DNA from 4 places in the Paenibacillus sp. LRG-1 genome. Region 1 is predicted to be linked to each of the others. Evidence: riboswitches for the same ligand, from Rfam matches in the RefSeq annotation. Region 1 holds a riboswitch; each other region holds the start of a gene.

Evidence for each region. Region 1 has a riboswitch for cyclic di-AMP ahead of ACUUJN_RS06710 (hypothetical protein). Riboswitches for the same ligand answer to the same signal wherever they lie in the genome.
Region 2: another riboswitch for cyclic di-AMP. It lies ahead of ACUUJN_RS21325 (TrkH family potassium uptake protein); the one in region 1 lies ahead of ACUUJN_RS06710 (hypothetical protein).
Region 3: another riboswitch for cyclic di-AMP. It lies ahead of ACUUJN_RS00540 (C40 family peptidase); the one in region 1 lies ahead of ACUUJN_RS06710 (hypothetical protein).
Region 4: another riboswitch for cyclic di-AMP. It lies ahead of ACUUJN_RS00140 (resuscitation-promoting factor); the one in region 1 lies ahead of ACUUJN_RS06710 (hypothetical protein).

What each region holds. Positions count from the first base shown of each region.
Region 1 is NZ_CM170126.1:1,530,718-1,533,904, forward strand. Features, by position in the region: gene ACUUJN_RS06695 (urease accessory protein UreF) at 1-102, opposite strand, end outside; tRNA gene ACUUJN_RS06700 (tRNA-Leu) at 371-453, shown strand; gene ACUUJN_RS06705 (glutathione peroxidase) at 600-1,085, opposite strand; cyclic di-AMP (ydaO/yuaA leader) riboswitch at 1,552-1,724, shown strand; gene ACUUJN_RS06710 (hypothetical protein) at 1,840-2,235, shown strand; gene ACUUJN_RS06715 (potassium-transporting ATPase subunit F) at 2,419-2,496, shown strand; gene kdpA (potassium-transporting ATPase subunit KdpA) at 2,648-3,187, shown strand, end outside.
Region 2 is NZ_CM170126.1:4,816,596-4,819,782, forward strand. Features, by position in the region: gene ACUUJN_RS21325 (TrkH family potassium uptake protein) at 1-1,250, opposite strand, end outside; cyclic di-AMP (ydaO/yuaA leader) riboswitch at 1,660-1,812, opposite strand; gene ACUUJN_RS21330 (CPBP family intramembrane glutamic endopeptidase) at 2,074-3,187, shown strand, end outside.
Region 3 is NZ_CM170126.1:134,820-138,006, reverse strand. Features, by position in the region: gene ACUUJN_RS00550 (M1 family metallopeptidase) at 1-749, shown strand, start outside; gene ACUUJN_RS00545 (hypothetical protein) at 761-1,588, shown strand; cyclic di-AMP (ydaO/yuaA leader) riboswitch at 1,865-2,002, shown strand; gene ACUUJN_RS00540 (C40 family peptidase) at 2,008-2,508, shown strand; gene ACUUJN_RS00535 (GNAT family N-acetyltransferase) at 2,812-3,187, shown strand, end outside.
Region 4 is NZ_CM170126.1:29,252-32,438, reverse strand. Features, by position in the region: gene rsmA (16S rRNA (adenine(1518)-N(6)/adenine(1519)-N(6))-dimethyltransferase RsmA) at 1-11, opposite strand, end outside; gene rnmV (ribonuclease M5) at 19-564, opposite strand; gene ACUUJN_RS00140 (resuscitation-promoting factor) at 711-1,859, opposite strand; cyclic di-AMP (ydaO/yuaA leader) riboswitch at 2,131-2,413, opposite strand; gene ACUUJN_RS00135 (TatD family hydrolase) at 2,615-3,187, opposite strand, start outside.

The DNA.
Region 1 (3,187 bases):
ACTGTTCAAATGTCCGTTACGCGATAGTTTCTCCAGTCCGTTAAAACGGGTAAAGCCACCAACAGGTAGGGAAGGGTCCAACAATAATGCATAGTTCAGCAAGCGGTTGCCTTTATGCAAGGTGGTTCGCCTCCTCGAAGTGAATCCTTATGTCATGTTATGTTATTTTACTTTTTACTTGGGGATAACGAAAAATATTCGAAATATATGTAATATATATTTACATTTAAATAGCTTTTGTGTCAAATCAAATATTCTTATCGCTCATACATGTTAGTTAAAATAACATATAAAATAATTATTATATTTTTGTTTACAAATAGTTGATGAGAGAGTATAATAAATCTGTTGCCTCATTACATTATGATTTGCGGTCGTGGTGGAATGGCAGACACGCTATCTTGAGGGGGTAGTGGGCGTACGCCCGTGGAGGTTCGAGTCCTCTCGACCGCATTATATGCAAGACTCAGTTAAAAAAGCATCCTGACACGGTTTACGTGAAGGGATGCTTTTTTTGTTAAGCATTTTTCGTTATATCCTTTAGCCACAGAAGCAACGGTAGACAATAGGTCATTTATTAACTGTGATAAAGAAGGATGTCAGTTTTGCTGCAAAAGCTTCTCTATATCTCCCGCCAGCTTATCTGGAGTGGTTTGCGGTGCATAGCGCTTAAATACGTTACCTTCTCGTGTAATTAAGAATTTAGTAAAATTCCATTTGATCGCTTTGGACCCTAATACCCCCGGAGCAGTTTGGGTCAGGTAACGAAATAAGGGGTGCGCTTGATCGCCATTGACATCTGTCTTGGCGAACATCGGAAAGGTAACACCATAATTGATCTGGCAAAACTCGGAAATCTCCTCGCTGGAACCTGGCTCTTGTTTGGCAAATTGGTTGCTGGGAAATCCCAAAATTTCGAGCCCCTGTTCATGGTACTGGTCATATAGCTCTTGTAGCGCTTTGTATTGGGGGGTTAACCCACATTTGCTGGCAGTGTTCACGATAAGCAGAACGTTCCCTTCATATGTGGATAACGGAATTTGTTTCCCTTGCAGGGTGTGCGCATCATATTCATAAACGGTCATAGTATCTCTCCTTATTCAATATTCAGCAATTAAATTGTAAGCAATTAAAAGCGAGGTTGCAAGTTTTGAAAAGCTGTATCAAGCCTTTAGCCGCTGTAAAATCGTATTTTGTTCAAAACAGTAAATCGCACCGCAAATGGAGCGAATTAAGGTGTTTCTTCTTATAAAAGCGGGTTCAATCGGTGTTTAGCTGGTACATATAGCGTATTTTCTTCTCTTTTTACAAAAAAAGGCCAAAAACGCTCTACCCTACGCCAATATTGACATGCTTGTCATTTTCGAAAAGGGATGAAAAACAGAGATTGAAGGAGCTGTGAGAAGCATAGTTGCATTGTAAGCGCTATTATTAATATCCTAGGCTCTAAAGGCCGATTTATAACCCCGCAGTTGAGCTTTACAGTCTTCCATGCGCGGGTGTATGATTCAAGACGTAATTTCAAATTAACTTGAATGAAGCAACAACGAAATGTCTATAGCGCTGAATTTTGCAGTTGCAAAAGCGGGGGAACCAATCGAGATTGTACGGCTTCGGAAGCCGTGTGTCTCATGGGGTGAATTTTCCGGTCAAGTGCCAGAAATAGGGCGACTCTCACGTCCGAATCCGACAGCTAACCTCGTAAGCGTACAGGGAGAGGCAACAAACCGCCGTGTGCAGCCATGGTTTATTTTATCATGGATATGTAAGAAGCCGGAGGAAAGCCTTTTTCCTTCGGCTTCTTTTTGTTGTCTTTTTATACCGGGAGAGGAGCTACTGATGGAAGGTCGGTTAATTATTGTCACTGCACCGAATGAAGCGGGCAGAAGTTTTGTGAAATTGCTTATTTTCAAAAAATTGGCGTTTGCAGTTCTCACGAATAGCGCCCAGGAGGAACGACAGCTCAAAAAAATGGGTGTGGAGCACATTGTCCGCATCAATACCATGCAAGCGGGAAAATGGAATTTTCCAAAAAAAGAAATTGGTAGTGTGTATTTGTTCGAGAACAGCTTGAATCTGACGTGCCGTTTCCTGCAAATATGTCGGCCGCTAACATCGGAATCGATCTATGTTATTACGCACGGCTGTAATCCACAAGGAATTTATCGGGGATTGGGAGCGGATCATGTGATCTACACATTGAACGGAGAGGTGGGTTTTCTGCTGAACGGATAAGCACTTATAACATAGTTGTTTTATGATTTTATGATCAAATAAGAATGGCGATCTGAGGACCGATACGGAGGGTATAAACATGATGGATATATACATGCTGCTCGTCATGGCTGTGAGTTATGGAGTGATACTGCTGTTTGTACGCTGGTGTGATGCGCAGACCTCTAAAGGAGGACGAAGAGGATGATCGTTATACTTGGACTTACGGCTATTGTGTTTATGTATTTAATCTACGCACTCCTGAACCCTGAAAAGTTCTAATCAGCTATAGGGGATAGAGCGGGCGGGAACAACAGATCTGAATATTAAGCATCATAGGTAGCAGGTTTTCGCAAACGTGTGCACACGTTTGGTGCTCTGGAAGCAGGTCTGTTGTTCCAAACGCAGGAGCATTTTGAAGGAGGAATAAAGGATGGAGCTGCTTCAAATTGGAATTGTGATCGTCATATTGCTGCTCTTGGTAAAGCCAGTGGGCACCTATATGTATCATGTATTCTCGAATGAACCCAATCGGACGGATCGGATTTTTGGCGGAACAGAAAAGCTGATTTATAAGATAGTAGGATTGAAGAAGCTGGAGAGCATGCGTTGGACTACGTATGTTATGAGTTTCATTGCAACGAATGTCGTGCTTGTGGCGATCAGCTACTTGCTGTTGCGTTTACAGGGAATGCTTCCCGGTAATCCGGCTGGAAACAGTAATATGGAAGCATCACTAGCTTTTAATACGGTAATCAGCTTTATGACGAATACGAATCTCCAACATTATAGCGGAGAAAGCGGGCTTACGTATCTGACACAGATGGCGTTCGTCACGATGATGATGTTCACTTCGGCTGCTTCCGGTTTTGCGGTTGCTGCGGCTTTTATGAGAGGATTGACGCGGCGCGGTGAAGGGATGGGCAATTTCTTTCAAGATTTTATTAAAGCCATTATAAGGATTTTCCTGCCG
Region 2 (3,187 bases), 2.8 Mb from region 1:
CTACCTGCAAACATCGTCAGGGTAATCACCAGCTTGCCTATGACTGTCAAATCAGGTGTAAGCCCTATCGACAGCCCCACCGTACCAAACGCAGACACCGTCTCGAACAAGATCATCAAAAAATGATGATCTTCGGTTGCCGACAAAATCATGGTCACCCCGATCACGAACAGCAGCCCCAGCAGTGTAATGGTCAAAGCCTTGTAAATTCGTCCCTGCGCAAGTCGGTACCTGAACAGCACAATATCTTCACGCCCCCGTAGCATCGAAATCACGGCTCCAATGAGCAGCGCGAATGTTGTGGTCTTAATCCCGCCTCCAGTAGAGCCAGGAGAAGCCCCGATAAACATGAGTATGATGATAAAAAACTGCGTAGCCTGCCGCAAGCCTCCAATGTCCAGCGTATTGGCACCTGCGGTACGGGGGGTAACGGACTGGAATAAAGATCCCAGCAGTTTACCACCCCAATCAAGCGAGCCAAGAGTCTTTGGATTCGTAAATTCAAATACAAAAATCACGAGCGTGCCGACTACAATCATAGCGCCCGTCATGCTGAGTACCACCTTAGTATGCAAGGACAGTCTCTTGCGCTTGCGATATTCTGCCAGATCCGACATCACTACAAAACCAATGCCGCCTGAAATAATCAGGAACATAGCTGTAAAATTAACAATCGGATCATATACATAACCTGTCAGGCTGCGAAAGTGCCCGAATAAGTCAAAACCAGCATTGTTAAACATGGAGATGGCATGCCAAATCCCAAAATAAATCGCCCTGCCTACAGGCATATCAAACGACCAGCGAATCGCAAATATTGCAGCACATACGCCCTCAATGACCAGCGAGTACAGCAGCACCTTACGAATCAATCCGACAATTCCTTCGACAGAGGTCTGATTCATCGCTTCCTGTAAAATGAGGCGCTCCCGTAAGGAAATCCGACGTTTGAACACCAGCGCGATCAAGGTAGCCATAGTCATAAAGCCCAGGCCGCCGATCTGAATGAGCGCAGCGATAACAACTTGACCAAAGGTTGTAAAAAAGGTCCCCGTATCCTTTACGACAAGCCCTGTAACACAGGTCGCGGAAGCGGCAGTAAACAAAGCGTCTATAAACGCAAGTGGCTTTCCTGTTGTATTGGAGATCGGCAGCATTAACAATAAACTACCTATTAGAATGATAATGGCAAAGCCCGCAACGAATATCTGCGGTGGAGAAAGCCGGAGCCAGCTTGCATTGGGATTCATCTATTCATCACTTCTCTCCTAATCCTTAAAACTATAAAAACAGTGATTTAATACGGTGTAAGCCCGCTACGCGTTCCATTTGATCTTCCGATCGTCGTTGCCCCTAATTTTTTTGATTTTTCCAAACCTTTAGTAACTATAATTAGCATTCCCTGAATACAGGAAGAATGCATGTCAAGCACTACTCTGCCCCCTGTGCTATTGGCGGGCAGCAGCGAAGGAAGCAGAATTGTTCTGAAGAAGCGAAGCGTTTGCCTTTATCTCCGGATTTTAACCATTAAAGGGGTTATACAATCAAAAAATCCGGGGATAACAGCAATCGGAAGAATAATCTGCACCCGCAGCGGTCTAACCAATCCAAACACTTTTATACGCACAAAAATAGACACCGGAAAACCGAGTGCCTGACTTGGTTCCTGCTCATAGCCTACGAGGTTAGCTGACGGATTCGGGCAGCACAGTATGCCCTATTTACACATCCAATCCAGCAGGATCAGCTGTAAAATTCACCCCAGTAACATGGTTCCCCCGTTTTCTCATAGAAATTCGGCTTAACTGTATATCATTACCTATGTATTTTATAGGCATTGCCTCAAGATTATAATCCTTCTATATCCAGATCACAAAACCGATTTCGCCGAAAAAACGTGAAATTGGCTTTATTTTGCGAATGGGCATCGTTTAATCGCAGCTTATCTTATTTTATTGGAACTTTAAAGTGCTTTCACTCTATTTTCATGAATATCGCTGGTCTGTTGGCGGGAACCTGTGCAGTATGATATCTTTAATGGATGTTCTTATTTACAGATTAAGGAGGAAACTCATGAATCCTATCGGGAAACCGGTCGTGCTCACGGCCAACTTCAAAAAATTAGGCTTGCTGGGCGGGATTGGCCTGATTTGCTTTTTTATCTTTCAATTGCTTATTCCCTCGCTTAGCAATCCGAGTCCAGAATCAGTAATGAACGCAAAGGTCATCAGCAAACAAGAAGCGGTCATACACGCATTGGACTTTGCCCGCTCCGAGTTGGGCTATACTGAATCACAGCCAGAGGAGCCTGTCGTGACCTATCAGGCCGAAACAGATTTGTACGGTTATTTATCTAGAGAAAAACTGCTTCAACAGTACGACCGTACATGGAAGAAAAATTACCCTTACGAAACCTTTCGGGTTGATCTGCCTGAATCCTCAGCGAAAAGCAAACTGCAAATTCATGTGGATTTATCCACTGGGAAGGTCGTTAGCTTTAAACGGATCACCTCCAGTACCAATTACACACAGGCTGATATTTCTACGGATGAAGAAGCACGTAACAGGCTTATACGTGTAGCTGAGGACGGCATGACGCTTGAAGCCAAGGAGCAGGCGGCCGCAGTATGGGTCAAGCGCTTTGGCTTTAAGCCGTCGGACTTGAAGCTCGCCACCACTGAAAAAGAAGGTGGATTAAAGTATACCGTAGACGATAAAAAAATCGGCGCCTCGGTACTTACACTGGCTTTTACTTTCGAAGACGGTGATGTTCGCTCCTTCTCTCAAAGCTTTTCGGCCCCGTCGTCCTATACCGATTATATCGAAAAGCAAACATTTTGGGCGAATTGGATGACCTATGCGGGTTATGCCCTATTTAGCTTTGTGCTGGGTGTTCTTGCCATTGTGTATGCGTCACTCACCCGACGACATACTTCATTTGTACGCGGCATTGTTCTGTCCGTTATATACTTTATTGCAAGTATAGCTGGGACAATGAACATGCTGCCTTTATTGCAAGCAGAAGCAGGCGGTAAGGGCATGCTTATATTTCTTATGGTGTTCCAGATTGGTGTTACCTTCTTCATGGCAGTAGCGCTCTACTTCTCCTTGGTCGGCGGTGACGGACTTATGCGTCAGGTTGGACTGAATGCATGGCCGCGTGCGAAAGAGCCGGGCTACGGGCTGT
Region 3 (3,187 bases), 1.4 Mb from region 1:
GAATGGTAGCCAATAACGAATTTGAGGAGCCGTGGCTGGATGAAGGCTTCACCTCCTATGCAGAGGAGCGGCTTATGGAGCAAGAATATGGGCTTACCCCCAACTTGCCATTACAATCGGGACAGATAGCCTCCCCACAGCCGCTAAACCGCGAGTCATGGAAGTACGGCTCGGCTGCTGAGTACGCGCAAAACGCCTACTCTCGAGGCAAGCTGGTACTACGGGGCATTGAACGTCAGGTGGGTATGAAAAAAATGGATCGGATTATGCGGACCTACGTCCAGACGTACCGATTCAAGCATCCATCCTCCCAGGATTTTCAACGTATCGTGGAGAGAGCCACCGGACGCTCATGGAGCCACTATTTTGAACAGTATGTATATGACGGCCAGATGGCGGACTTTTCGGTGGATCATATCACGAACCACAAGCTGGAGAATGGATATGAAGCAGTCGTGACGGTCAGCAAAAAAGGGGCGGATTATCCCAAGATCCCTGTCCAATTTACCTTCAAGGATGGTACCACGATATTCAAGGCTTGGGACGGCGCGGGCAAAAGCACAACTTTTCGGATCAAAAGTACTTCTCCCGTTTCCTATGTAACCCTTGATCCTCTATATACCATTGCACTGGAGAACAAGCACATTAACAATAGCCTAAAAGCCGAATTGGACGAAAAGCAACAAACCCGTTGGAATGTAAGTGTAACCAAGCTGTTAGAAACACTGCTTGGAAGTCTGTCATGGTGAGGTGTCTATAGATGCGGACTGTTATAAAAGAGGGCTGGGCGCTGGTGCGCATACGATTCTATATCGTTATCATTTTATTTCTGTATCGACTACTGTGGGGGGTGTTTCTCTATCGGCTGGTGCAGTCTGCCGTTATCCCGCTACTGCTCCGTTATCCTGATCAGGGTCAAAACGAGCTGGGACAGACCTTGTTTTGGATGGAGAGCCAGATTGCTCTGATGGACAGCCGGGAAGTACATGTGTATTTGTGGATACTACTAGGGGCGACTGTACTACGCATACTGATCACTCCCTTCATTAGAGCCGGAATATATCAAAGCCTGCATACCGATGCGACTGAACCGCAAAGCCTGTCCTTTTTCAAGGGTATGAAACGCCATGGCATGTCGTCGCTGTTGTATTACATCATCGAGTTGGGACTGCTGCTGCTTCCCGCCATTTGGGTAGTACCGAGACTCTACCCTATTGTAGCAGGAGCACTTCAATCTTCCTCTTATCTGCTGCATTTGTTGCCCTATGTCATGGGATGGATGGCATACGGATGGTTCATTCGGCAGTGCATCCTGTATATGCAACTGGGGACTGTCGGTGGTCACGCCATACTATCGTCCCTGCTCGCCTTCTTTCGCCAGCTCCTTCCAGCTGTCGGTATATCTCTTTTGCTTGGTGCTTGTGTGCTGCTGGTCTTCGGTCTATTTGGCACCGTGGCGATGATTTGGACTGGCATGCTGGCGCTCATTCTCCAGCAATCGTATCATTTTGTTACTAGTCTGGTCAGGCTGTGGCATATCAGTTCGCAGTACAGACTATGGCATACCGATATCTCCAGTAGAAGTTAAGCCCTGCCTTTATGTTTTTTACTTCATTTCCGTCTGTCGAAAAATCTTGATTCATATCCGCGCAAACGACACATAACTGAATACTGTTAACAACATCTGTTCCTTGGACATTAGGAGCAGATTTTTTTTGTAACTTTTTGCAATGAAACATTTGCCAAAGCCAGCCGTCTTTGTTACAATAATCGCAGTGAACTGATAGTAACAACTTTGTAATCTTTATTGTAACCTTTATCTCAAAAATAACGTTATTGTGAATACTGCTCTCCAAGGTGCACATCTTAAGTTAAGCCTAATTCCTGGCACCTAGGAAGCGGGGGAACCAGTTTGGGTGAATTGATCTCGCAACAGAGTGGTCATAGGGGAACCTTCTACCGAATCCTTAAGCTAACCTCGCAGGCATTGGAAGGGGTATATTTTTTTTGAAGAAGAAGCTAACGATCGCAGCTATGGGTCTTGCCATTGCCTTTACATCTTTTACATTCGGTGGCGGCAGTGCATATGCAGACTCTAAGATGGACCAGGTCATTCAAGATGCCAAAGGAACGAGCTACAGAAGCGGAGGCACTACACTCGAGGGATTCGATTGCTCCGGCTTCACAATGTATGTATTCAACAAACTGGGAATTAAACTTCCGCATCAATCCGGATCACAATTCAAAATGGGATCTTCTGTATCCCGCGATGAAATGAGACCTGGAGACCTGGTGTTCTTCAACACCACAGGAAGAGGCATTTCCCATGTAGGTATCTTCGTAGGTGAAGGGAAATTTGCCCACTCCTCGACTTCACGTGGTGTAGTAGTTAGCTCACTGAACGAAAATTATTACGCTAACCGCTATGTCGGTGCAAAAAGAATTATGAGCACAGACGCTTACCATTCTGTAGCTTCAGAAATTCCTGATGACGACAACGTAGAATAACTAACGCACAGCAAGCTAACCCTAGCCGCAATTTGATTCTGGCCGGAATCGAATTGCGGTTTTTTATGTCCACAACATCAGCAATTATTATCATTACTGACGAACTGAAGCCTCAAAAGGTTTCAATTTTAGCGAACATCGTCGGTTTTACCGTCAGCGCTGGGGGAGCATATGAGCAGTAAATCCTTCTTATTGAATGTATACCCGACTTGAGTATGAAATAAACACGCTTGCCATTCCCCTGCAACTTGTCTACAATCTGTTGTTAATGATTGAAGTACCTGTAAAAGGAGGATGAAACACATGCCGGCCTCAATATCCAACTATCGGATCGTACCGATGGACGAGCATCAAGCGGCTGCAATCTGTGAGTGGCGCTATGACCCACCTTATAATATATACGGTTGGCTCCCCTGGGAACAAATGAAGGCGCTTGAAGTCGAATTTGGAAGTCCCACGCTTCGCCAAGAGCAATATGTTGCCGTACTGGATGAAGAGAATAAGCTGACGGGATTTGCTCAATATTTTCCTATGATCGGTGTGACCCGGCTAGGTCTTGGAATGCATCCCGAAAGATGCGGACATGGCAAAGGCTCTGATTTTGTCCGTGCCATTGCAGAGGAAGCCCAACGACGCAACCCGAAGAATGAAATTGATCTAGAGGTACTCACTTGGAATG
Region 4 (3,187 bases), 1.5 Mb from region 1:
ATCCCTGTCATACGGATATCACAATCCTTCACTTTCAATTTGTGCCAGCGCCCCGGCAAATTCCTCGCGGCTGATCTGAAATACAGAGAGCCGTTTATGTAGCTGCTTTCCGTTACAATAACCAATACCCAGCACATTCCCTAAGGCCATACGGCGTGCAGCAGCATTGGGATGGGTGATGAGTCCAGCATCAATCAGGTCCGCCCACTCAATCAGCGGGTCGGCGCCTTCCACTGTCGTATGGACCCGTGCAAGAGCGTGTCTGATCGCTTCTGGTGAGGCATTCTCCACGCCAATATCTCCTTTACGCGTCGCTTCTGCCTCGGGTATAAAGGCCTGCTTGCAGCCGGGTACCTTGGAAGCGATAATCTTACGGATGCGCTCCCCTGCATGATCGGGATCGGTTAAAATGATGACCCCCCGCCGCTCCTGCGCCAATGCAATTTTACGCAGCGTCATTTTATTAATGGCTGAGCCGCCAGTTTCTATCGTATCCGCTTCAACAGCGCGGCGAATGGCCACCGTATCATCCCGGCCCTCTACCACGATCACTTCCTTGATCATTTGCGTTTCCCTCCACTGCTACACAGCAAGCTATATTTATCTTTCCCTGCTTTTGAAAACAAAATAAGAAGAGGATATCCTCTTCTTAGCATGGCATAACTATGTTATTAATACTATCGCATTGCCCTCAACATACACAACCTGTTTTAGTTGATTTCAGGCTTTATCGGTCCGATAACATAAACGGTTTTACCGTGCTTACGACCAAATTGGTTGGCTCGGCTCAAACTCTCATAATACACATCGATTTTGTGGCCTTTAATCGCGCCACCGGTATCCTCCGCACGGCGGAAGCCCACCCCTTCGATATACACCCACCAGCCGATTGGAATTACACTCGGATCGACCGCGATGGTGCGTCCTTCCGTGACACGTGCGCCGGATGCAGTACGTGTACCGATACCTGGCTCCTGTGAGGAATACGCCGTCATGGAGACATTTTGTAAAACTTTGCTATATTTAAAATTGACGCCTGCTTTACGGACAGCACTGCCCGAACTAACCGTTGTTGCCTTAACCGCATCATTGGGACCGACGGAAGCAGCCAGAACGACCGGTTTTTTCTTCGTTCCTACTGCAATGACTTTATCCACACGGTTCTGTGCAACTTCCTTGTTAACCAGCTGTTTGGATACCAACTTTCCATCATGATATACCTTTTGAACGTGCTGGACGACCACACCCGATTTGCCGCTTTGAATGACCCGATTATCGCCTTTATAAAGACTCGGATCGGCCGTTTTGATGACCTGATAAGGCACCTGTTTTTTCTGTTCGACCTGCTGTTTCTTCACACGGACGATTTTTATGTCCATGTTAGACGAAACAGAGGCATCCAACGCAGGATAAACTTTATCCGTTGATGATAATTTATAGCCCGAGGTACGAATGGCACCTTCTACTGTATTTTCTGTTGTGTACAGCTTTTTCGTCTCATTGCCTGAAGATACTTTGACTTGATTGGCACGTTTAATGACTACGCGATCGCCATCCTGTATTGCTCCATTTAGCGGCATGGAAACTGTATCATGCGGCTGAAGTGAAATGGAATGCTCGCTCAGCAAATCTTGAAGCTTGGATTCCCGGGTTTCTACCGCAGACGCCTTGCCATCGATGACAAAAAAGACTTGTTTTTTAGATTGCGTGTACATCAGAATTGAAATCATAATCGTTAGCGCGATTAGAAAAATAGCAACCAAAGCAGCCTGGCGCACATTCTCTTGCTTCCAACGCAATACGTAAGACATGCTGGATGAGCGTGACTCATGGGTATCCTTTTTTTGGAAAATGCCCATTTCCTCCGTCCTCCTTACATAGCCCGCCGTCTGGAGTAAGACATAGTTGAGATTTGACGTGACTATAACAGATTTTCTACAAGACAAGCCCAAACTGCGACTGTCCTGCACCATGTACCCGTCTTCGCGGCATGCTGTCCTCCCCTGTTTAACCACAGTATGATGACAGATTTTCTTTTATTCACAACAAAAAAAGCCAGAGAAAGAGACTAGAGAGCTCTTTCGTGGCTTCCGGCATGTGTGAATATGCGGGAAAACTCATGCACGAGATGGCTTCTCTCTTGTTACGCTTACGGGGTTAGCTGTCGGGTTCGGACGTAGAGAGTCGCCCTAGCTTGGGTCAACCGCTCATGGCGGTCGCCTTCACATTCACCCCGAAGACCCAGAAAGAAATCGAAATACGGCTCCTCCACCTGTTCAATCCCATCCGGGAAAAGAATTTAGGTCGAGCCGGCTGGCGGAAGAGACGTTCCCTTCTTGCACATACGCCGGACGTACTGTAAGCCATATCGGTTCCCCCGTTCCCTGTAAAAGGGACTCAGCGAGACTGGTTCATGAAATGACTTGTTGATGTTTACATTCAAACAACAATTCACTGAAAAGATGATATCCTGTTTCTATGCATGTTGTAAAGCAGGTTTCAAGTACATTTTTTAAAATATTCGGTTAAAATATTGTAATATTCTCGAGTTTCCTGCAACAAATTCATGATTAGCTTCGTCTATCTCTTTATTTTGATCGATTTCTTCACTTTTTCATTGAATGTCAAATCGTTCCAGGGCATTTTGGGTCGTTATTGACACTAATTCCTCCACTGTAATCCCTTTGATTTGGGCTGCAGCCTCTGCTACCAGTCTCACATGTGCAGACTCATTTCGCTTCCCACGAAACGGATGAGGCGTCAGATAGGGAGCATCAGTTTCAATGAGCAGACGGTCCAGCGGCACCTGTGCGAGCACCTCTTTTGGCTGCTTGGCATTTTTGAACGTTATTGGACCACCGAAGGAAAGGTGAAATCCCATATCCAGCACCATTTTGGCAGTTTCCCAGCTACCCGAAAAGGAGTGCATGACTCCGCCAATCTCACTCGCTTTTTCCTCGCGCAAAATCTTAACAATATCTTCATGTGCATCCCGGTTATGGATAACAATGGGCATTTTGAGCTCACGAGCCAGACCAATTTGATTTCGAAACACCCGATGCTGCACATCCTTCGGTGATGTATCCCAATAATAATCCAGACCGATCTCTCCGATGGCTACAACCTTTTTATGACTGCATAACGATGCAATCCATTCTAGATCGCCCTCCTGCATTGTAATAGCATC